Regions from separate parts of the Oceanobacillus sp. NCCP-135 genome, predicted to be linked through region 2. Evidence: a T-box and tRNA genes for the amino acid it is inferred to sense, from the RefSeq annotation. Region 2 holds a T-box; the other holds one or more tRNA genes.
The links. A T-box is a leader RNA that pairs with one kind of tRNA and senses whether it is charged. The one in region 2 lies ahead of alaS (alanine--tRNA ligase), so its partner is inferred to be a tRNA-Ala.

Region 1: it has a tRNA-Ala gene. The T-box ahead of alaS (alanine--tRNA ligase) is inferred to sense a tRNA for this amino acid. The anticodon was not compared.

What each region holds. Positions count from the first base shown of each region.
Region 1 covers NZ_BAAKSZ010000004.1:97,652-109,798, forward strand. Annotated here, with positions in the region: gene AC6HVZ_RS04350 (hypothetical protein) at 1-384, shown strand, start outside; gene AC6HVZ_RS04355 (phosphotransferase family protein) at 410-1,339, shown strand; gene AC6HVZ_RS04360 (hypothetical protein) at 1,385-1,537, shown strand; tRNA gene AC6HVZ_RS04365 (tRNA-Ala) at 1,885-1,957, opposite strand; gene AC6HVZ_RS04370 (M20 family metallo-hydrolase) at 2,280-3,584, opposite strand; gene AC6HVZ_RS04375 (hypothetical protein) at 3,625-4,812, opposite strand; partial or broken gene AC6HVZ_RS04380 (hypothetical protein) at 4,872-5,051, opposite strand; gene AC6HVZ_RS04385 (helix-turn-helix domain-containing protein) at 5,234-7,003, opposite strand; gene AC6HVZ_RS04390 (lamin tail domain-containing protein) at 7,259-7,492, shown strand; gene AC6HVZ_RS04395 (TDT family transporter) at 7,732-8,820, opposite strand; gene AC6HVZ_RS04400 (YhdT family protein) at 9,288-9,557, shown strand; gene panF (sodium/pantothenate symporter) at 9,554-10,981, shown strand; gene AC6HVZ_RS04410 (acetoacetate--CoA ligase) at 11,122-12,147, opposite strand, start outside.
Region 2 covers NZ_BAAKSZ010000008.1:921-13,067, forward strand. Annotated here, with positions in the region: gene AC6HVZ_RS07435 (RsfA family transcriptional regulator) at 1-281, opposite strand, end outside; gene AC6HVZ_RS07440 (replication-associated recombination protein A) at 359-1,642, opposite strand; gene cymR (cysteine metabolism transcriptional regulator CymR) at 1,836-2,255, shown strand; gene AC6HVZ_RS07450 (cysteine desulfurase family protein) at 2,477-3,619, shown strand; gene mnmA (tRNA 2-thiouridine(34) synthase MnmA) at 3,636-4,748, shown strand; gene AC6HVZ_RS07460 (tetratricopeptide repeat protein) at 4,787-5,452, shown strand; gene recD2 (SF1B family DNA helicase RecD2) at 5,475-7,796, shown strand; gene AC6HVZ_RS07470 (YrzR-like zinc ribbon domain) at 7,903-8,094, shown strand; gene AC6HVZ_RS07475 (AI-2E family transporter) at 8,147-9,214, shown strand; T-box leader at 9,267-9,475, shown strand; gene alaS (alanine--tRNA ligase) at 9,670-12,147, shown strand, end outside.

The sequences.
Region 1 (12,147 bases), on a different contig from region 2:
CCGATATCACTGATTTTCGCAATTGTTCTACCAGTAATATTTACACTTATTTCCACCGTAGATTTCACAGATAAGGAGAATTGGGTGGAAAAAAGGAATTCATCCGGATTTGCATCAACATTTGACTATTTCCATGGGGAGCATAAAATACCAATTGAGCTCTCAAAAGGGGAAGTAATTACATTTCAAGTAAATATATATGATGAAAATGGTGGTTGGGGCTATCATTTTGAAAATACAAAAGGTGATCATTTGCCGATGAAGGAAAAAGGCGAAGAAGCGTTGGAATATAAAGCTTTAAATGATGGGGAATATTATATTGTTCTCCACGGAGATAAAGTGAATGGTAGATTTGTAGTCGATTGGGAAATTTCCTGGGAATAAATATAAATTTGATGGAGTGGATTTAATGGAATATCTATCAGAAAGTGTACAGAAATGGGTAGTAAATTCAGTTGACACAAATGCAGCTATTCTTTCAATAGAACGGTTAAAAGGCAGTACATCTTCTATTTTACATAAACTAATCCTTAAAATAAATGATGAGATTAAAGAAGTAATACTTCGGCAATTGGATAACCGAGAGTGGCTGAAGGAGGAGCCGGATCTAGCCCTACATGAAGCGGAAAGCTTGCGTTTGGCAAAAGCTAAAGGGTTGACTGCACCAGAAATAATTGCATATGAAGAAAATATAGAGGTATGTGGTGATCCGCTTGTATTAATGTCAAGGCTACCTGGTTCAGTTGTATTAAAACCAGAAGACAGGATGGAGTGGCTTAGTGGTTTAGCAGAGGAGTTAGTAAAAATACACGCAGTTGATGGTAGTGACTTTACGTGGAAGTATTTTCGATATAATGATGTGAATAAGATAGAAATGCCGAGCTGGTCAAGTGTTCCTGACATATGGAAAAAGGTATTTGAAGTTGTAAAAGGCTCACCGCCAAATGCAAAGGAATGTTTTATTCACCGAGATTTTCATCCTGCTAATGTACTCTGGGAGAGTGGTACTGTAAGTGGCGTAGTTGATTGGGGAAATGCTTGCATAGGTCCTGCTGGAATTGATGTTGGTCATTGCAGGTGGAATCTAGCGATGCTATATGATGTTGTAACAGCTGATGAATTTCTAGAAGCCTATCAGCGGTATGCGGGAACAGAATTTTTATATGATCCATACTGGGATTTAGTTTCGCTGATTGATGTGCTTTATGGACCGCCGGTAGTGTATCCGGGATGGAAGGCATTTGGGGTAACAGACCTTACGAATAAGCAGATGGAAAAGCGGATGGATAAGTATGTAGTTAGTTTAGTGAAAAATGCAGAAAGAAAGCGAATGACTTGATGAAATATTAAGAAAATAATGAAATAATATAGGAAATGAAAGGAGGTGCAGCGTGAAGTGGAGGAAAAAATAAATATTATTATAGACCATTTGCAAGAATTAAAACAAGGTCAACGTTTACTCGCTTCAAATCAGGAGAAATTAGAATCAAATCAAAGACGACTTGAATTAAGTCATGATCAACTATCTTCTAAATAGGACGGGTTTGCTTCAAATCTGGAACAGTTATCTTCTAAACAGGATGAGTTTGCTTCAAGCTTAGAGCTTCTTGCATTAAACCAAGCAAACTTTTCTATAAAGATGGATAGAATGGATGAGAAACTTGATAATTTCATGACCGAAACCAGAAGTAATTTTAAGCATGTGCAGTCTCAATTAGATAATCATACAGATATGTTTTAATTGGTGCAATTGAAACGTTAAACTGGTGCAGCCTCAAGTGATGACTTCTTTGTTATACCTCAAAAGATATTTCTAAAACTACCAGTAAATCCACACAAAAAAACACTGCATTTCCTATATAATCAGGTTGCAGTGTTATTGGATGGAGCATAGCGGGCTCGAACCGCTGACCTCTTCGCTGCCAGCGAAGCGCTCTCCCAGCTGAGCTAATGCCCCGTACAAATATACATTATATATGTTAATTCATTACTTTTCAATCATATATTGCTAAATAGAAAAATCGTTTAATAATCACAAGAATATACTATCTTATATAGGATAAGTACATGTTCATAGCCCCCATGTCCTGACAGACACCGCAATATATGGAAATCCCATTTTCGTATAAAAAATAACCCCTCACGTATCTGCTAAAGGACTTGAGGGATTACTTTTTATAATTTTTATCAAAGGCGTTAAACACTATCTTAACTTTGGATCGAAAGTTAGTAAATGCCTATATTTATAATAAGCCTAAAGCGCTCTGATGGATTCAATATTAGGCATCCATCAAGGATTCGATGTAATCTTTTAATACATGTATTGTACTTACAATATCATCAAGTGCAGACCATTCTTTCGGATTATGACTAATTCCGTCTTTACTTTTGACAAACAACATTGCGACGGGAATATGTCTTCCTAAAATCATTGCATCATGGCCTGCTCCACTTGGTATGTACAATGGTTTGATATTATTTTTCACTACAGCATTGGCTAATTTATCCTGCAGCCCTTTTTTTATCGGGATGGGCTTTATTTTTGTTGTTTGATTTATCTTGCAATTAATCCCTCTCTTGTCTGCAATCGATTCAGCTTCCTGAACAATCATTTCCAATAATTCATTGCGTGTGTGCTCATGTATATCACGGATGTCGACACTTAGTTCCACTTTTTGCGGTATTACGTTTATCCCATTTGGGTAAACGTTTACTTTACCAACTGTTGCTACGGAGGTATCACTTACTTTAAGCGGGAAACTTTCAACGCTTTGAATAAACGCAGCAGCAGCTACCATTGGATCCTTGCGACCAATCATTGGTGTGTTTCCGGCATGTCCTGCTTCTCCAATAAAAGTCACCTGCAACCATGCTGGTCCAGCAATACCACTAACTATACCTACCGAAATATTTTCTTTTTCAAGTTTTTTCCCTTGCTCAATATGAACTTCTATAAACGTTTCTAATTCCTTTAAATCTCTTTTTGCTTCTTGGAATTTTTGAGGATTGCTGCCATATACCCGAAGTACATTTTCAAATGAATCACCGTTATAATCAATCAAGTCTTTATTTTTCGTGAAATCAGCTTCACCTGTCATTGCCATACTTCCGGTTAATCCACTATTAAACCTTGAACCTTCTTCATCTGAGAAAACAATTACCTCATATGGTTTCTTCGCTAAATAATTGGTTTCCTTCCAGGCAGCAGCAACCTCAAGTGAAGCCAGAACCCCAACAGGTCCGTCGAAACGCCCCCCGTTTGGCACACTGTCCACATGGGAACCAGATGCAATTGCAGGAACACCGTTGTTAATCCCATTTAGTCGACCTATAACATTACCTGCTCCATCCTCTGACACTTCCAATCCAGCTTCCTTCATCCAGTTTTTCACCAATTGTTTGGCTTCTATTTCTTCTGCCGAAAAGCCAGACCTCATTATTCCACCATCGGATGTAGCGCCAATTTGCGATAATTCATGAAGACGTTTGGCAATCCTTTCTCCATTGATACCAGCATAATCAAGTTTATGGTTGTATTCTTGCATTAAAGCTTTAAAAACATCTAATTCATGATTCTGTAACATAAAATCCTCCTCTTAAAATGAATAATCTAATAACAGCAAATTACAAAAATCCAACAAAGGTGCCGGCTAGAATTACAGAGACGATTGTTACGGTAATAAACCCGCCAACCAGCATTGGGGCCAACATATGACTAAGCAAAATGCTTTTTTCCTTTTCATCCTGTGTTAGCCCATTAACAACTTCATTCGTTATAATGTAATCTGCTGGAAAACCGTAAAAAGCGGTTAAAGAGACGGCAAAGGCCATTTCTTTACTAACTTGTAAAACTTTTCCCATAATAAACGAAAATATATACATGCCAATAACTCCAAGTACGATACAACCGATTAAAGGGAATAACAAGTCCACCATCATGCTTGGCGTGGCATTTTTCAAACCGTCAAAAATAAACAGTAAAAGTGCCATGATTGCAAAACCGAAACCGTTGGCTTTTTGAAGAGTGTGTCTTTCTAAAAAACCTACACTGCGTCCGATAACACCGAACAGCAAACAAAGCACATAAGGGCTAATCTCAACTATTGGCCCCAGTAATGTTGAAACAATATACGCTAGAAAACCGACAAAAGCCAGTCTTAAAAATTTAAAATAATCCGTGTTATATTTAGCAGGCATTTTTTGAAAAAGCTTGGGTTCATTATGCTCGGGAGCAGTTGACTGTTTAACTAGATTTTGTGCTTCCAGTTCACCATTTCTATATTTTTTTAATAACCTGATACCTTCCTTTTTTAACATAATTGATGTTAATGGATAACCGGCGAAGCCTTGCAATACATAAATAACAATTGCAAATACCGCCAAACTGGTAAGCCCTGCAGCTGATGCTCCTTCTGCCATGATTAAAGAAGAAACTAATCCGCCGACCAATGGAGGAATAGCAACGACTACTGTATTAAAATCAAACAGTAAGATTCCCAGTCCAAATAAAATCGCAATAACGCCCAAGATTCCTGCTACGGCAATTAAAACTGTTTTCCATTGTTCCTTTAGTTCCTGAACAGATAGTAATGTCCCCATATTTGTAATCAGCAAATAGATCATCATTACTGCTACAGCAGATGGAATACCGGCTAGTTCAATAATGTCTGTCGGGAAAAATGTCCAATAGCCGATTAAAAAAAGAACGGCGCTGATAAATACTGATGGAATCCAAGCCTTCGTTTTAATGGCAATAATTTCACCAATAAACAAACATAGAATAATTATGACCAACGCAAGCATCTGTGACATGAACATCTCATCCTTTCTGAAAGTTAGATTGTCTTGATGATAATTAAAATATTAATCTACTAAATTAACCCTTGCATCTGCAGTACTAATTCCGCAATTAGTGCTGATCCAAGAAAAGTACCCAATAATACCAGACTGGCAACTATAATTGTCTTCCATCCCAGTTGCATAAAATCTGTCCATGATCGACCGATTGCAATACCGGCATAGGCTAGTATTGGTGTAGCAAGTGCAAGAAGAATCATTGAAAAATCCCCCCTCCTCCTTATTGCTCAGCCATCTGATTAAATGGATGTGTGCACATTAAAATATTAGGATTATTAAAATCATTTCCTTTTATTTATTTATACGGAATATTATATAGGGTTCTGATAATAATTGATATGTCTTAAATACATAAAGTAAACAGGTATGATTTGTCTTACTTCAACAAATCATACCTGTTTAAAAATGTAATCATTTTTATCGCCAAATTAATTTCAAAAGTCAGATCCCCATCCATTTCTTTAATTCCCATCAATTGTTTGATCTTATTGATTCGGTATTTGATTGTATTTTCATGAACATACATCTCCTCACTGGTTTTTCTGATACTTTTGTTAAAATGCAAATACAATTTCAGTGTCTTCACAAGTTCTGAATTGTTTTCCAAATCATAATCAATGATTTGTTGGAGTCTGATTCTAATGAAACTATCCATCTCATCAGTATCCAAATTAAGAAAAAGCCGGTATCCGCCTAACTCTATATAAGTAATCATTTCTTTGTTGTAATCCGTCACTTTTAAAAATTCTATACACTTTTCAGCATCATTTAATGAATAGTTTAAATCCTTTAGTTCCCGAAAACTCCTACCGACACCAGCATAAATTGCATAATCGAACTTCTTTATAATATTTGACACAAAGTCATGTAGTCGTTTATTCATTTCTTCTTCATTAATACGTTCGTCCCTGATAAATAAGATGGAATATTGCATTGAATCTTCCTTCATCAGAAACCGATGTAGAAACGAATTTAAATGGCGATGAAGTAATCTTGAAAAACTCTGTTTTACCCTATGTGTTTTTTTGCTATCCATCATTTCGTGTGCGATCTCAATAGTCAATACGATATAGTGATTACTTTTGTTATAAAGATTTTTTAACTGTAGATACCTGTTTCCCTGTTCAGGGTTTTTTAATATTTTTTTCACTAAATGACCTTCATATTGAAATTGGCTGGATACATAGTGATTATGTGACTGCATTTCCAACGCAAAAACAGCAGTTGCCTGTTCAATAGCAAATATATCAAGGGAATCAAGAAAATTATTCTCCTCTGTAATCGCCACTAACACGCCTGTGATTTCAGATTCAATTATTATTGCAAACAAATGGAGGTCATAAGGTTGCCCGTTATAAACAGCTTGTTGGTGGGCAACATTTTCCACGGAAAAAATTTCTTTCACTGATAATGGCTCCTCTTCCATTTTGTTGATCAGTAGGTCTTTAGTAGATGGGGAAGTATATGATAAAACATCGAGAAATTCGTTACAAACACAAAATTCTTTATCGGTAAGCCTTGAAAGTGTGTTTGTGATTTCAGAAAGCCCCCGGTGTGACATATATACCTTGGTTAATTCCTTGTGAATGTGATTGGAACGATTATTTTGCGAAATAAGAGTGGCATTTTCAATTGCAATCATAGCCTGGTTGGCAAATGTTTGCAGTAGTTTTAAATTATCCAAGGTAAACTTGACTTCTTCTGAATAACTGTCTATTGTCAGTACACCATAACATTCGTTTTTGCTCATTAATGGTGCGGAAATGGTACTTGTGGGAACTTTATCTTCCCCTAACGCTTTTTGGTACCAGTTTAGGTTTTCGCTTGAGATATTGGCCATTCCTTTGCCGGTTTCTGTTTTAGAAGTATATAATTGGGCTTCTCTTAATAGAAAGGTTTTCCCTGACATAGCCTCATCTGGTTTCAGGGTTGCTTCTTTCAAATAGTTTATATCGAAGCCAATGGATGATTTTGCTCTTAAGTACCCTTTTTGGGAATCATATAAAAAGAGCACAATAGCATCTGCCCAATTAAAAACACTTAAGGCCTCTTTAATTATTAAATGTAATACCTCGTCCAAATTTCTAGTGGATGTCAATACCTTTGTAGCGTTTATTAAGCTTAATAGTTGTTTTTCAATAGTCATTATTAGCCACCCTGTTATTTAATGTCTACCTATATTATAACATTTTTATGAGCTAATTAGATTCCCTTAATGTTTTACAAACTAAAAACAGCTTTAGGTCAAAATAACTGTTTTTATTAAAAAGCCTAAAAATTAGTCTGAATCTACTATAACTTTACAAAAACTTAATTGTTTGAGGGTTCATAATATGCCATATAAATAGTGTGTCCTATAATTTTGCCAGGATATAATACGGTAAAAAAATGGAAGGTACTAATGAGAGATTCTACTGTAAAAAAGGTCATTAATCTTTTCCTTATTTTCATGCTTGTTTTTATGAATTTTTCTAACGTTTTTGCTATCGCGGCTTCAGCCCAGAGTGGTGATGTAGCAGTTGCAGAGGATTTATTTATTTCAGAGTACATGGAAGGCAGCTTCTTCAACAAAGCGATTGAAATTTACAACGGTACAGGAAGTGCAGTAGATTTATCTAGCTATCAGGTAGAGTAGTAATGGTGCTACTGAAGCTAGCCAATCTGTCACATTATCAGGGGTATTAGAGCATGGTGATGTATTTGTTCTTGTCTAGGAAATTATAAAATTTATGGTGGATAACAAAACAACCGAATCAGCCACGTCCAGCTCCAACACTAAAGCCATAGCAGACTCTTTTTGGTGAGACGAGCATAGTGCAGTAACAGAGTGCCCCAGTTTGTAAGTTGTTAAACAGACGCCTTGCATTTTTGTGCTTAAGAGATAGTTGACGTAACTGCGGTATCTTTAATGCGCTGTGAGGAAAACATATTATTGAATAATAAACTGATTTCAATGATCAGTAGTATTGCGATAATCCATTTTCCGTTGTTTAGGATAGCCTGCTGACTGAAGGCTATCCAGTCAAGTTGAACTATATTCGTAGTATTCATTTTTAATGTGAATGTATAAAACATACAGAATGTAAATATCCGAGACCACTGTGAATGATCATAAACGAAAAGTCCCTTAATCAATCCATATTCCTTTACTCTGATAACACCCCGGACTAATTCAATCACCTCATGGGCAATGAAAATAAAAAGAACGATGAACCAGAATGCCAGAGTAAATGCAGGAGTGAAAATGTCGGAGATAACCATAGATGAACCAATAATCGACAGCGCTCCATGAAACATACAGTTTGGTGCTCGCCAGTCATCTATTAGGGACCAGCTGTAATTTGTGTAACGTTTGAAAATCATATAAATACTTAACAGATAAAACAGAAAACCAGCGATAATCAAAAATTCATTGATATAAAGATTAAAATCATCCCAGATATTGTTATACATCAGAACTAATGACTGCGTACTAACGGTCGTTAAAAATAAAATACCATTTAAATTCTTGCCCAGCTTTTCCATGAAAATAGTGAGCATACTTTTAATGGATATAACAAAAAAGAACAGCCACAATAAAGAATTAATCACTACAAGCGGCAAAACCATTCGCTCGAATATAGGAAAATATCTGCTTATAATAATAACTGTAACGGAAGTACTTGCCACCCATGTGCCAATTCTAAATCGACCGACTAAATGGTTGTAATGAAGTGTGGTGAATTTTCCTATAATTAATGAAGTAATGTAGGAGACCATAAAGAATGCCCAAATTGATATAGCAATTAAAGCAATCATTTTAACCCAGACAGTATCAATATTAAAACTAGGTCCTACATTCAAACTGAATACACCTACAGCCATTACAATTGCGGCTGAAGCGGTTTCAACCAAAATAACCTTCTTATTCAGGAGATAATATAGAAGGAAAAATAAAGTAATAGATCCAATAATAAATAACAAACGAATTCACCTCTAAGAGAATGAAATTTAAATAGAGTAACCTATATATTATACATGGATTGGTAAATAATTGAAAGGAAACGGATTGAAAAATGCTGCTTCATGCTGGTTATCTTAGGAAACCTCAGTAAGTATAAATTGTTTTCAAACTCTTCTGTTTACATCTGCTAGCGTTGTAGGATATATTATTTATAAGTATTTTAAAGGGGTGCCATAGGAAGCTTTTGATTGATATACTAATAGGTGTGTTGCTTTTAATTGGTATAGGTTATTCATAACAGACAGCTATTGGGCGGGATTAACAGCTGCTCTAACAAGATTTATACTGATAGTTGTAGCATATCGAAGAGGTTTAGTGAATAAGGGAAAGCAAACATAGTAGAATAGAAGAGCCCTTATAAGTCATAGAGTTTTGTAGGTTTTTCCAATACCTGCATGTATCTAAATGAAATAGGAGGAGGTCTAAGATGAAAAAAGGTGATTATCGTTTGAAGATTGCAAATCGGGAAGCATTGATCGGTGTTGGGTTGGTTATTTTCAATTTCATCTGGTGGTATGTGTTCGCATATGGTTTGGGTAGCAGGGATCCTTCTGAATATACGTATGTTTTCGGGTTACCTGCATGGTTTTTTTATAGTTGTGTCATTGGTTTTATTGTGATGGCTGTATTAGTAACGGTTCTAGTTAAAAAGTTTTTTGTAGCTATTCCATTTGATGAAGAAGGAGAAACCAAATGAATGTACAGGCAATTATACCTTTATTTATTTTTCTGTTGATTATTTTTGCAGTTGGAATTTGGGCTGGCAGAAACCTTAAATCATCCAATAAATTTTTGGATGATTACTTTTTAGGCGGCCGAACTATGGGTGGGTTTGTTTTGGCCATGACGATGACTGCTACGTACGGAAGTGCAAGCAGCTTTATAGGTGGCCCAGGGACTGCATATAATGAGGGCTTGGGATGGGTTTTATTGGCCATGACTCAGGTTGCAACCGGTTATTTCGTTTTGATGGTTTTGGGGAAAAAGTTTGCAATCGTAACAAGAAAATATAATGCACTTACAATGGTGGATTTTTTAAAGGAAAGGTATCGATCAAAATGGGTAGTTCTATTTTCAGCAATTAGTATTATTATCTTTTTATTTTCGGCAATGGCAGCCCAATGGATTGGCGGGGCAAGGCTAATTGAATCCCTGACAGGTCTATCGTACCTATCGGCATTATTTATTTTTGCTGTATCCGTATTAGTTTATGTAGTAATTGGCGGGTTCCGAGCTGTTGCGCTGACAGATGCAATTCAGGGTAGCATCATGTTTTTGGGTACCTTAGTTTTGCTAATTGCTGTGATTATTGCCGGAGGAGGAATGCCACAGATAATTTCTGATCTCAGCGCAGAAAACCCCAATCTAATAACTCCGTTTGGATCAGATGGTAGTTTAACCCCAACATATGTATCATCCTTTTGGATCCTGGTAGGTGTAGGAGTTGTTGCCCTGCCGCAAATAGCTGTTCGTGCAATGTCTTATAAAAACTCCAGATCCATGCATCGTGCATTAATTATCGGAACAATCGTTGTTGGTTTTATTATGCTGAATATGCATTTGATTGGTGTGTTTGCTCGTCCCATATTGCCAGGAATTGAGGTTGGCGATAAGGTTATGCCTCTAATAGCGCTGGAGGTTATGCCAGCATGGCTTGCAGGTATTGTATTGGCTGCACCAATGGCGGCGATCATGTCGACAGTAGATTCATTATTGTTATTAGTGAGTTCCACTGTTGTGAAGGATGTATATTTAAATTATGTTGAGTCAAAAGCATCGCATAAACGTGTTAAGCGAATAAGTATTGGAGTAACAGCGATATTAGGGATTATTGTTTTTGTAATGTCTCTAAATCCACCAGATTTGATCATTTGGTTGAACTTATTTGCATTTGGTGGACTGGAAGCGGCATTTATTTGGCCAATAATTATGGGTCTTTATTGGAGCAACGGAAATAAGTATGGTGCACTTGCTTCCATGGTTGTTGGTGTTGGCTTATATATATTATCAGATACATTTTTCCCACAGCCTTTAGGATTACACTCAGTGGTTCTTCCTGTGGCAGTTTCGTTTGTGGCGTATGTGGTGGTTAGTATGGGGACACAGAAGAGATTGGTATAAAAAATAAAAAAGTGTTCTCATGAGCGAGAACACTTTTCCTATTATTCTATTAGTTTCTCGTCTTTTCAAGAGCTAAGAAAATATAAACGAAAGCGGCACTTTCGCCGATTTCTTCAAATTTGACTTCTGATCTCTAACCTTTAGAAAGACGCTTTAGCGTGTTTCTCAGCAAATTCAATAAAAAACTCTAAGGCATCTTCATTACCAAGTGATCCTTTATTTACTACTTTATCAACCGGTTGACCCATTAAAATTTTCTTAACAGGGATCTCCAATTTTTTCCCATTTAATGTTTTTGGCAGAGCTGAAACCTCGTGAAATCCTGTTGGTACATGTCGTGGGGAACATTGTGTACGGATCTGTTTTTTAATTGCCTGTTTAATTTTTTCCGATAATGTATAGCCTTCCCTCATTACGATAAATAACGGGGTAAAGGATTCGCCATTATCTATTGGAATATCGACAATCAAGCTATCGGAAACTTCCTTTATCTGATCGACTGCACGATAAATTTCACTTGTGCCAATTCGGATTCCACCTCGGTTAATGGTAGCGTCTGATCGGCCATAAATAACGCATGTATGCCGATCGGTAATCTTTAAGTAATCTCCATGACACCAGATCCCAGGGAAAACGTCGAAATAGCTTTCGTGCAAGCGACTGCCATCCGCATCATTCCAAAAATAGATTGGCATGGAAGGGAAGGGCTCCGTCAGTACTAATTCGCCAATTTCCTCTATTTTTGGTTGACCATTATCCTGGAAGCTTTCAATTCTTGCCCCAAGTCCACGGCATTGTAATTCACCTGCATAAACTGGCAAAATTGGTGCTCCTAGAATGAATGCCGTACACACATCCGTTCCTCCACTGACAGATGCAATCCATAAATCTCGTTTCACATTTTCATAGCACCAGTTGAAACCTTCCGGCGGTAGTGGCGAACCTGTTGAGCTGATACTGTTTAAATGTGTAAGGTCAAATTCACCCAAAGGCTTAACCCCATCCTTCATGCATGCTGTCAGATAGCTTGCACTTGTTCCGAAGAGTGTCATTTTCGTTTCCTCTGCAAATTTCCAGAGCATCTTTTTATCTGGATAGGCTGGATTTCCATCATAAAGAACAATCGTACTGCCTGTAAGCAGACCACCAACAAGAAAGTTCCACAT
Region 2 (12,147 bases):
GGGATTGTAATAACCGGTTTTCCAGATTTTTGTGAATTCCCTATTAATGCCCGCTTTTTCTCTTTACGCTGTCTTTTTGCAAGATCAATAGCATTATCATATTTTGTACGAACTTCGGCATTCCAGCGAAATCCACATGCTGCTGATGTACGATTTAATTTATCACCAACTTCATCAAATGCATTTAATTGTGTGCTTCCTTCTCTGATATGGCGTAAAACTGTTTCTGCTAATAGTAGATCATCTTCATGTGACCAAGCATCCTGTCTAACTTTCACCATATGATTCAACTCCTTTTTCGGTAACAAATACACTAGATTTAATAGTTTATATTTAGTATTACCTTAGGAAAAAGGAATTATACCTGCTTGTTTTTATCATTTTGTATTTTTTCATAAACTTGTTTAATAGCTTGTTCAAATTTTCCTGAAGTTTTAGGGTTGTAATAGTGTTTGTTTTTTATAGAATCAGGTAAATATTGCTGATTGACCCAAGCACCATCATAGTTATGTGGATATTTATAATCAATTCCTCTGCCTAATGCCTTTGCACCGTGGTAGTGGGAATCCTTCAGGTGTTTAGGGATTTCTCCGCTTTTACCATTGCGAATATCTGCTAAGGCACTATCAAGTGCCGTATAAGCTGTATTGGATTTTGGCGATAAAGAAAGCTCAACAATTGCTACAGCTAACGGAATACGAGCTTCTGGAAAGCCTAAACGTTCTGCTGCCTGCACTGCTGCAATAGCACGTGGACCGGCTTGGGGATTTGCCAGACCAATATCCTCATAGGCTATTACAATCATTCTGCGTGCGATACTATCTAAATCTCCAGCTTCAATCAATCTACCTAAATAATGAAGTGCAGCATCAACGTCACTACCGCGGATCGATTTTTGAAAGGCTGATAGAACGTCATAATGTGCATCACCGCTTTTATCATGCGAAAAGCTTTTCTTTTGCATACATTCTTCAGCTGTTTCAAGATTAATGATAATTTGATTCTCTTTGTTTTTTGGTGTGGATGAAACAGCTAATTCCAAACCGTTTAATGCAGATCGCATATCTCCATTACTACTTGTTGCGAGATGTTCTAGGGCGTCATCAGTAATTGTTATTTCTTTCGTTCCATAACCATTTATGTTATCCTTTAACGCACGTTTTATTGCAGTTTTTACATTAGTATCCGTCAATGGATGCAATTCAAACAGATGACATCTGCTCCTTATCGCAGGATTGATGGAATGATAAGGGTTGCTTGTTGTACAGCCTATGAGTGTAATGAGATTGCTTTCCAAATGTGGAAGCAGGAAATCCTGTTTAGCTTTGTCCAGTCGATGAACCTCGTCTAAAATGAGTACTACCTGTCCCATCATTTTTGCTTCTTCAATCACGATTTCCATATCTTTTTTCTTATCGGTTACTGCATTGAGCATTTTTACCGGAATACCAAGTGTTTTGGCTAATGCTACTGCCATTGACGTTTTACCAGTTCCGGGTGGTCCAAATAGAATCATGGAAGCTAAACGCTCAGCCTTAACCATTCTATTTATTATTTTCCCTTCAGTAACAAGATGTTCTTGCCCGATAATTTGATTAATTCTTTCTGGTCTCATTCGATAAGCGAGCGGTTTTTGTTTCATTTTGATCGTCCTTTTGTTAGAATAATTGATTGTTTACTTTAGCGTAATTGTGATACGGATAAAATGCAAGTTACTTGCCATTCATGCTATAATATCATGTATTAAAGGTACAATGGGATTTAACTGCATATTAACCGACTGATTTAAATCAACTATAAAACATGAAATGTATTTAAAAATAGAGGTGTATGGAATGAAGATTTCAACTAAAGGACGATATGGATTAACAATAATGATTGAATTAGCAAAAAAACACGGAGATGGTCCAACATCACTTAAATCAATTGCGCGTGAGAATGATTTATCGGAACATTATTTAGAACAGCTCGCTTCACCACTTAGAAATGCCGGTCTAATTAGGAGTATTCGCGGAGCATACGGTGGATATGTATTGGCAAGAGAACCAAAGGATATTACTGCTGGGGATATTATTAGAGTACTTGAAGGGCCAATTACTCCGGTTGAAGGCATAGAAGATGAGGAGCCGGCAAAGCAGGCACTATGGCTACGAATTCGTGATGCGGTAAAAGATGTGCTTGATACAACAACACTCGATGATTTATCACATCATAATGACGATGAACCACAAGAAGCATACATGTTTTATATTTAGAAACTTTGCGCAGGTATTGTGGTTTTTAAACATCGTAGTGGATTTAAAAGGCGATGTTAAATCAATGGTAGTCGGTCTCATCGAGTGCTCCGGAAATCAACGATCCGCAGCGGAAATCAACCTAGCGCATACGTCGTCTTTTATATGTATAACGTCAAAAAAATAAACTTTTACAAAACAGCCTATATTTAAGGTTAAATCATAGGAAGGAATAATATATTATGGAACAAATCTATTTGGATCATGCAGCAACTACACCAATGGATAGTCAAGTAATTGAGGCAATGTTTCCAGTGTATAATGAAATATTTGGAAATCCATCCAGTGTCCACTCATTTGGCAGAAAGGCAAGACAGCTTCTGGATGAAGCAAGACGTTCAATGGCTAAAAGTATTCATGCAAATGAAAAAGAGATTATATTTACGAGTGGTGGAACTGAAGCAGATAATCTAGCGCTTATCGGTACAGCCATGGCTAATCGACATAAAGGAAACCATATTATTACAACAACTATGGAACATCATGCAACACTGCATACAGTAGAAAGCTTAGAAAAACAGGGGTTTGATATTACCTATTTGCCTGTTTATGAGAATGGTAAAATAGCTATAAACGACTTAAAAGAAGCATTAACAGATGAAACGATCATTGTCTCGGTTATGTATGTTAATAACGAGACAGGAATTATTCAACCGGTTAAGGCAATTGGTCAGTTGTTAAAAGAACATCAGTCATATTTTCATTCAGATGCAGTTCAGGCTTTTGGTTTATTGGATATTAATGTGAAAGAAATCGGTATTGATTTGTTAACAGTGTCATCACATAAAATTAATGGGCCAAAGGGGATTGGATTTTTGTATGCTGCGGAAGATGTTAAAATAAATGCACTGCAATTCGGTGGAGAACAGGAACGTAAACGCCGTCCGGGAACTGAAAATGTGGCTGGTGCAGTCGGCTTTCAGACAGCAGTAGAATTAGCGATGGAGAATAAAGAAAAACGGAGAAGTTTGTATCTACATTTTAAAAGGCTATTTTTGGCGGAGCTTGGGGAGAATGGAGTTTCCTTCGAAATAAATGGGGATCACGAATCAGCTCTTGCTTCAATAGTAAATGTCAGTTTTCAAGGTGCAAATGTGGAATCATTGCTTACTAATTTTGATCTGAGCGGAATCGCAGCATCAAGTGGCAGTGCATGTACAGCTGGCTCTGTAGAACCTTCACATGTATTAACTGCCATGTACGGAGAGAATAATGAATGTACAACTAACTCCATTCGGTTTAGCTTTGGTATATTCAATACAACAGAAAATGTTAAAGAGGCAGCCAAGCGCGTTGCAAAAATTGTAAAACGATTAACCTCATAAAGGAGAGGGAGTAAAAATGAAAAGCAATAAAGATATACGAGTAGTAGTGGGTATGAGTGGTGGTGTTGATTCATCTGTTGCGGCGTTATTATTGAAAGAGCAAGGCTATGATGTGGTCGGGATCTTTATGAAAAACTGGGATGATACGGATGAGTTTGGTGTATGTACGGCAACAGAGGACTTTGACGATGTTGTTCGGGTATGCAATCAACTGGATATTCCCTACTATGCAGTGAATTTCGAAAAACAGTATTGGGATAAAGTATTTACGTATTTTTTGGATGAATATAAAGCTGGTAGAACACCAAATCCTGATGTGATGTGTAATAAAGAAATTAAATTTAAAGCATTTCTTGATCATGCCGTATCATTAGGAGCTGACTATTTAGCGACAGGCCATTATGCTCAGGTTAGAAATAATGATGGTCGCTATGAAATGCTTCGTGGTGTTGATGATAACAAGGATCAAACTTATTTTCTTAATCAATTAACAGAAGATGTGCTGGCAAAAGTTATATTTCCCTTAGGTCATTTGCCAAAATCAAAAGTAAGAGAAATCGCAAAAGAACATGGGCTTGTTACTGCAACTAAAAAAGACAGTACAGGAATTTGTTTTATTGGCGAGCGAAACTTCAAGGAATTTCTAAGCGAATATCTACCTGCACAACCAGGGGAAATGAAAACATTGGATGGCAGTGTTAAAGGAAAGCATGACGGATTGATGTATTACACACTCGGTCAACGCCAAGGACTTGGAATCGGAGGAGCGGGTGATCCATGGTTTGTTGTAGGGAAAAGCTTAAAAGATAATATCCTTTATGTTGAGCAAGGGTACTCAAATGAATCCCTCTATTCAGACGGACTTGTAGCAACTGATGTTAACTGGATTAACCCTGATACCATTGACGATACGTTTACTTGTACTGCTAAATTCCGCTATCGCCAGAAGGATAGTGCAGTAACCGTTACTTTACTCGAGAATGGTAAAGTAAACGTGGTATTTGCCGACAGAGAAAGAGCGATTACGCCAGGACAGGCAGTTGTTTTTTATGATGGTGAAGTCTGTTTGGGCGGTGGAACAATTGATGAAATAATTAAAAATGATCAAGTACTTGATTATGTTGGTTAATAGTGCGAGTATCCACGAATAAGGAGCAGTTTTAGATAATGGATAAAAATAAGCAGGCAATCAATTTAATGAAAGAAAATAAATTTGAAGAGGCGGCAAATATTTTCGCAGAGGTAATCGAAGAACAGCCTAATGAACCACTCGGGTTTATAAATTTTGGTAACTTGCTGTTGCATGTGAAAGATTACCCGCGTGCCGAGCGTTTTTTTGAACGAGCAATTCAACTAGACAAGCATGCAGCAACAGGCTTTTACGGTTTGGGAAATCTACATTTTGAACAGTCATCTTATCTAAAGGCAAAGGAGAATTTCCAAAAAGCTATCGAGTTAGGTTTAGAGGAAGCTGATGTGTTTTTCATGCTTGGAATGACTTTACAAAATCAGGAACAATTTAAACTCGCATTACCGTATTTACTCCGTGCAACAGAACTTAATCCGGATGATGAAGCAATTTTATTTCAATATGGACTCACGCTAGCACAGAGTGATCATATTACAGATGCAGAGTCGGTGTTTCGAAAGGTATTGAAGAAAAACCCGGAACATAGTGATGCACATTATAATTTAGGTATCATTTCACTGTTCCATGAGAATGCAGATGCAGCAATAAACCACTTTGATGAGGCATTACGTCTACAGCCTGATCACCTTTTAGCAGCAAATGGTAAAAAAAGTATAGAAAAAATATTAACCGATAACGAATAGTAGGACATTGGGGTTGTTTAGAATGGAGTGGAATCGACAATCTAATACAGAGCAAGGTTTTATAAAGGGTGAACTACTTTATACGATTTTCCATAATGAAACAGAACACTTTTCAATTGCTAAAATTAAAGTCCAAGAGACAAATGAGGATTTTAAAGAGAACGAAATTGTCGCAAAGGGCTATTTTACAAACCTCCAGGAACAAACAACCTACTATTTTTACGGTGACTTTGAGAAACATGCCAGATATGGCCTACAGTATAGGGTTAATTCCTATCAAACATTTATTCCAGATACGAAAGATGGTTTAGTTGCCTATCTATCCAGTGATTTATTTTATGGAGTAGGAAAAAAAACGGCTGCCCGGATTGTTAAGCATTTAGGAGAAAGTGCCATATCCAAAATTTTAAATTCACCTGATATATTAAAAGAAATACCAGTAGTAAAGAAGGAAACAGCGGAATTACTTGTAAGAACGCTACAGGAAAATCAGGGGTTCGAGCATATTGTGGTCTATTTAGCTAAATATAGCATTGGGCTGAAAATGGCGCAAAAAATTTATCAAAAATATAAAGATGAGGCAATAGCTATTTTGGAAGAGGATCCCTATCAATATGTATTTGATATAGAAGGATTTGGTTTTCGGACAGCTGATGAGATAGCGAGACAAAATGGCCTTTCTTTAACACATCCAAATCGAATTGGTGCGGGGTGTATTTATATATTACAAAAAAGCATCCAGGATGGGCATGTATTTCTTCCGTTAGATACTTGCGTGTTTCAAGTACTGGATCTATTATCAAACCATTCCATTTCCCGAACAGTTATTACTGACAGATTGGAAGAATTAAATACAGCGAAGACAATTATTGTTCATCATGGTAATGTTTATTTACCTTCTCTTTATTATGCAGAGGATGGTTTCGCTTCCCATATCAAGAGAGTTATTACCAAACAGGTTGAACATGAAACCCCATTGGCAGAATTGATGAAAATAATTGGAGATATAGAGGAAACTGAAGTATTAAGCTATGGAAAAGAGCAATTTAATGCAATTAATCAAGCATTACATTCTAATGTCATGATCGTCACCGGTGGTCCGGGAACTGGCAAAACAACGGTAGTAAATGGTATCCTAAAAGCATATGCAGCTATCCATGAGTTGTCGTTAGATCCTGGAGATTATGACAATAAATCTGACTTTCCATTCATTTTAACTGCACCAACAGGTCGTGCTGCTAAACGACTGAATGAATCAACCGGACTCCCTGCAGTTACCATTCATCGGCTTTTAGGATGGAACGGCCAGAATGGGTTTGAGAAGGATCAGAACGAGCAGCTGACTGGAGAGTTAATAATTGTGGATGAATTTTCTATGGTAGACATTTGGCTTGCTAATAGCTTATTTAAGGCAATACCAGATAATATGCAAATTTTGCTTGTAGGTGATGAAGATCAATTGCCTTCAGTTGGACCAGGACAGGTATTATCTGATTTATTAAGCAGTGGATTAATCCCTTCTATTAGCCTTAGTGAAGTATATCGTCAGAAAGAAGGATCAAAAATTATTCATCTTGCTCATGATATAAAGAATGGCACTTGTACTAGCGATAAGCTAAAGAATGAAAAGGATTTTAGTTTTATCTCTTGTAATGAACACCATATGATCGATGTAATTACTCAAGTATTTTTAAAAGCGAAGGAAAAAGGTATTGATCTTAGAAATATTCAGGTGCTTGCACCGATGTACCGTTCACAGGCAGGAATAACGATGATTAATAAAAAGCTGCAGGAATTAATTAACCCTAAAACGAGACAAAAACGGGAAGTGAAAACAAGTGATGCCGTATTTAGAGTTGGTGATAAAGTCCTTCAGCTCGTTAATCAGCCTGAAGACGGTGTTTATAATGGGGATATTGGTCAAGTGGTTGCAATATTCAAAGAGGATGAGAACACAGAAAATGTGGAACAGTTAGTTGTCCTATTTGAAGAAAAAGAAGTGGTTTATGAACGGAAGGATTATTCAAATATTATGCATGCCTATTGCATATCAATCCATAAATCCCAAGGAAGTGAATTTCCGATTGTGATACTTCCCGTTGTTTCAACCTATCATCGGATGCTAAGAAAAAATTTACTCTACACAGCGATTACTAGAAGTAAGGAATCCTTAATTATTTGTGGGGAGGAACATTCATTCCTCCGAGGGGTTAAAACCATTGATACAAATAAGCGATACACTTCTTTGAAGGAACAATTAATGGAAAGGCTGCAAAATCTACCCGAGCAATTAAAAGATAAAGGGCTAGAGGAAAAAGAATTAACACCATATGACTTTATGTAATGAACCATGTATATTTTATTAAATTTCGGGTTAGCATAACATAATAATGCTAAAAAGAGGATTTATCCACTTTTTTGAAAACTCAATAGAAAGAGGAGCTTTATCTATGATGCGATGCCCGAATTGTAATGGGAAGGATATTGGCAAAATTGGCGCACAGAACTATTATTGCTGGACGTGCTTTATTGAAATGAATGTGGATGAAGATAAATTAACTGTTCATCAAGTGGAAGCAGATGGTTCTTTAAGTTCGCTTGATGATCTATTTTCGGAGGACGAAAGAAAAATTGAATGGTAAACCTTAGCTGCAAAAGGAGAAATAAATTTTTGTACTAAGGGGGAAATCGTAAATGCTGAAAGATAAGAAAGTACTACTTTTTCTATACTCACTTATTATTGGTATTTTTATTTTCTTATTTGTATTTTTACTTGTTAAACTGTTCCCGTTATATGGAACTGTTTTTTCTTTTCTTTGGAGTTTATTTTCACCTTTTTTCATTGCTTGTTTCATTGCCTATTTGCTATATCCTGTTATTAATAAATTGCATAGCTATAGTATCCCCCGTGGATTGGCGATTCTTTTTATCTACCTTATGTTCTTTGGTGGTGTGACTTATTTAATTTATCGTGTTTATCCAACAACAATTCATCAACTGCGAGATTTGAATGAGCAGTTACCACAATTGATCAGTATGTATGAGAATTTGGTTTATACTCTATACGATTACACTTCGTTTTTACCAGAAGCCGTTCATGATAAGATCGATCAAGTAATAATAAATGTTGAAAACACATTAAATAACCTCCTGGAAAAGCTGATAGGCGGCTTTACCAAGATTTTTGACATGATCGTATTGCTTACCGTTATTCCTGTCTTAGTATTTTACTTTCTGAAAGATTATAATAATATTAAAGAATACTTTAAAAAATTCATCCCTAAAAAACATCAACCCCAGGCAAGTAAAATGTGTCGTGCCATTGATGAAAGATTGGGGAGCTATATTCGAGGTCAATTAATTGTCTGTTTCTTTGTTAGTATGACAACTTTAATTATATTCCATTTATTAGATATTAAATATGCCTTATTGTTAGCGATCTTTATGGGAGTTACAAATATTATTCCATATTTCGGTCCGATTATTGGAGCGATTCCTGCTGTAGCTATCACAATTACAATGTCTGGAAAGCTAGTTATATTTGTATTAATAGCCATCTTTGTTATTCAGTTAATTGAAAGTAATTTATTATCACCATATATTGTTGGTAAAAGTATTAACATTCATCCAGTCGCTATAATATTTGTACTTTTACTTGGTGGGAAATTATTTGGCGTAATGGGTATGATTCTTGCGGTACCTTTGTTAACCATTCTTAGAGTTATTATAAACCACCTCATTGCTTTTCGGCGTTATAATTGACAATGGAACAGAAGTTTTTTATAATATCGCTAGGTTTAAAATTAAAATAACGTTAAAAATGTTGAAGGTTATGAGTATATGATATTCGATTTTTCAGAAAGGGATTTCCACAGGCTGTAAGAAGTCCTAAATCAGAGTCATGGAAGCTAAACTGGAGTACGGTTAATACCCGTCGGTGTCATACCGTTAACATGTTCAAGTGATGGATAATTTGTATTATTCATAATGAGGGTGGTACCGCGATGATATCTCGTCCCTGCATATTTGCAGAGAGGGGATTTTTTTATTTCGTTACTAGAAAAGTATAACTTTTTTTGAAAATCAGTATAGGTGGCTTGAAATCCAAAGAGTCTAAGGGTTTCAAAGAAAGTGAAATACACTTTCAAGGATCCCTTAAGAGGGTGTTAAAACAGGCCAAGTTTTCTAATACTCAGGAGCTAAAAGGAGGATGCAAATTGCAACAGTTAACGTCAGCGGAAGTAAGACAAATGTTTATCGATTTTTTTAAGGGAAAAGGTCATCGGGTTGAACCGAGTGCGTCTCTTGTACCTAAGGATGATCCGACATTATTGTGGATAAACAGTGGGGTAGCAACATTAAAAAAATACTTTGATGGGCGTGTTATTCCAGACAACCCTCGGATGGTTAATGCTCAAAAGTCAATACGTACCAATGATATTGAAAATGTAGGATTCACGGCAAGACATCACACGTTTTTTGAAATGCTTGGCAATTTTTCCATTGGAGATTATTTTAAAGCAGAAGCGATTGAATGGGCATGGGAATTTTTAACGAGTGACAAATGGATTGGCTTTAATCCTGAATTGCTATCTGTAACGGTTCATCCAGAAGACGATGAAGCGTATGATATATGGTTAAATCTAATCAAATTGCCAAAAGAACGCATCATTCGTTTGGAGGAAAATTTCTGGGATATTGGGGAGGGACCAAGTGGACCTAATTCAGAAATTTTCTATGACCGGGGTGAAGATTATGGCAATGATCCAAATGATCCTGAATTATATCCTGGTGGAGAAAATAGCCGTTATTTGGAAATTTGGAACTTAGTGTTTTCACAATTTAATCATAATCCAGATGATACGTACACACCTCTTCCGAAAAAGAATATTGATACAGGTATGGGGCTTGAACGAATGGTTTCTGTCATTCAGGGTGTTCCTACCAATTTTGAAACTGATTTATTTATGCCAATTATCCATAAGACAGAAGAATTAGCTAACACGAGATATGGTAGAACGAAAGAGAGTGACACAGCATTTAAGGTTGTAGCAGACCATATTAGAACAGTAAGCTTTGCAATCGGAGATGGGGCAGTTCCTTCCAATGAGGGAAGAGGATATGTACTGAGAAGGCTGTTAAGAAGGGCAATTAGATTTGCTAAAGAAATCGGTATAGAACAACCATTTATGTATAAACTGGTAGATACTGTGGGCGAAATAATGAAGAATTTCTACCCGGAAGTATTAAAAAAGAAGGAATTTATTACAAATATCGTGAAAGTAGAAGAAGAGCGTTTTCATGAAACCTTAAATGATGGATTGGAAATACTATCCTCTATTATGAACAAGGAAAAAAATAAAGGAAATACGATTTTCCCTGGTGTTGAGGTATTTCGCTTATACGACACGTACGGATTTCCCAAAGAATTAACAGAGGAATATGTCGAGCAGCAAGGGTTTACGATTGATGAAAATGGATTTAATCAGGAAATGGATAAACAGCGAGAGCGAGCTAGAAATGCACGTCAAAGAGTTGGTTCAATGCAAGTACAGGACAGTATTTTAAGCGATACTAATGTGGATAGTGAATTTATCGGATATGAAAAACTGGAGGTCGAAACAACGATCGAAACAATCATAAGCGGAAATGAAGTTGTAGAAATCGCTGAAGCTGATAGTGAAGTGTTTATAATCCTGAAAGCAACACCATTTTATGCCGAAAGTGGTGGCCAGGTTGCAGACAATGGGTGGATTTATACCGATAATGCTTCAGCATATGTGGAAGATGTACAAAAATCTCCAAAAGGGCAAAATATTCACCGCGTTCGGGTGAAGGAAGGAAAGCTTCAGAACGGAGATAGTATAAAGGCAGTAGTTGATTCACATTTCCGTACATTGATCATAAAAAACCATACAGCTACGCATTTATTGCATCAAGCGTTAAAAGACGTCTTAGGAAGCCATGTCAATCAAGCTGGGTCACTTGTAACACCAGATCGACTGCGATTTGATTTCTCGCATTTTAATCCTGTTACAACAGAAGAATTACAGAAAATAGAACATATCGTAAACGAACAGATTTGGGCATCTATTACACTTAGCATTAACAATCAAAAAATAGAAGAAGCAAAACAAATGGGAGCAATGGCACTATTTGGAGAGAAATACGGAGATATTGTTCGCGTTGTTCAAATCGGTGATTACAGCATAGAATTATGTGGTGGTTGTCACGTGCGGAATACTTCAGAAATTGGCTTATTTAAAATTGTATCAGAAGGTGGAATTGGAGCTGGTACACGAAGATTGGAAGCTGTTACAAGTAAATATGCCTATCAATACTTTGCGAATAAATTAACCCTGCTTGAGGAATCTGCACAGGTAGCAAAAATCAGTGAGGATAAGCTTCCTGTTCGTATCGAAGGTTTATTCACTGAAATGAAAGACTTACAAAAAGAAAATGAATCATTAAGTGCTAAATTATCAAACGTAGAAGCATCCTCTCTATTGGATCAAGTCGAAACTATTAGTGGGGTACAGGTGTTGGCACAAAAGGTAAATGTAAAGGATATGAATCAATTACGAAATATGGTGGATAATTTAAAACAAAAGATAGAATCCGGTATAATATTACTTGCAGCTGAAAATAACGGAAAAGTACAGCTTGCAGCAGGCGTTACTAATAATTTGATGGAA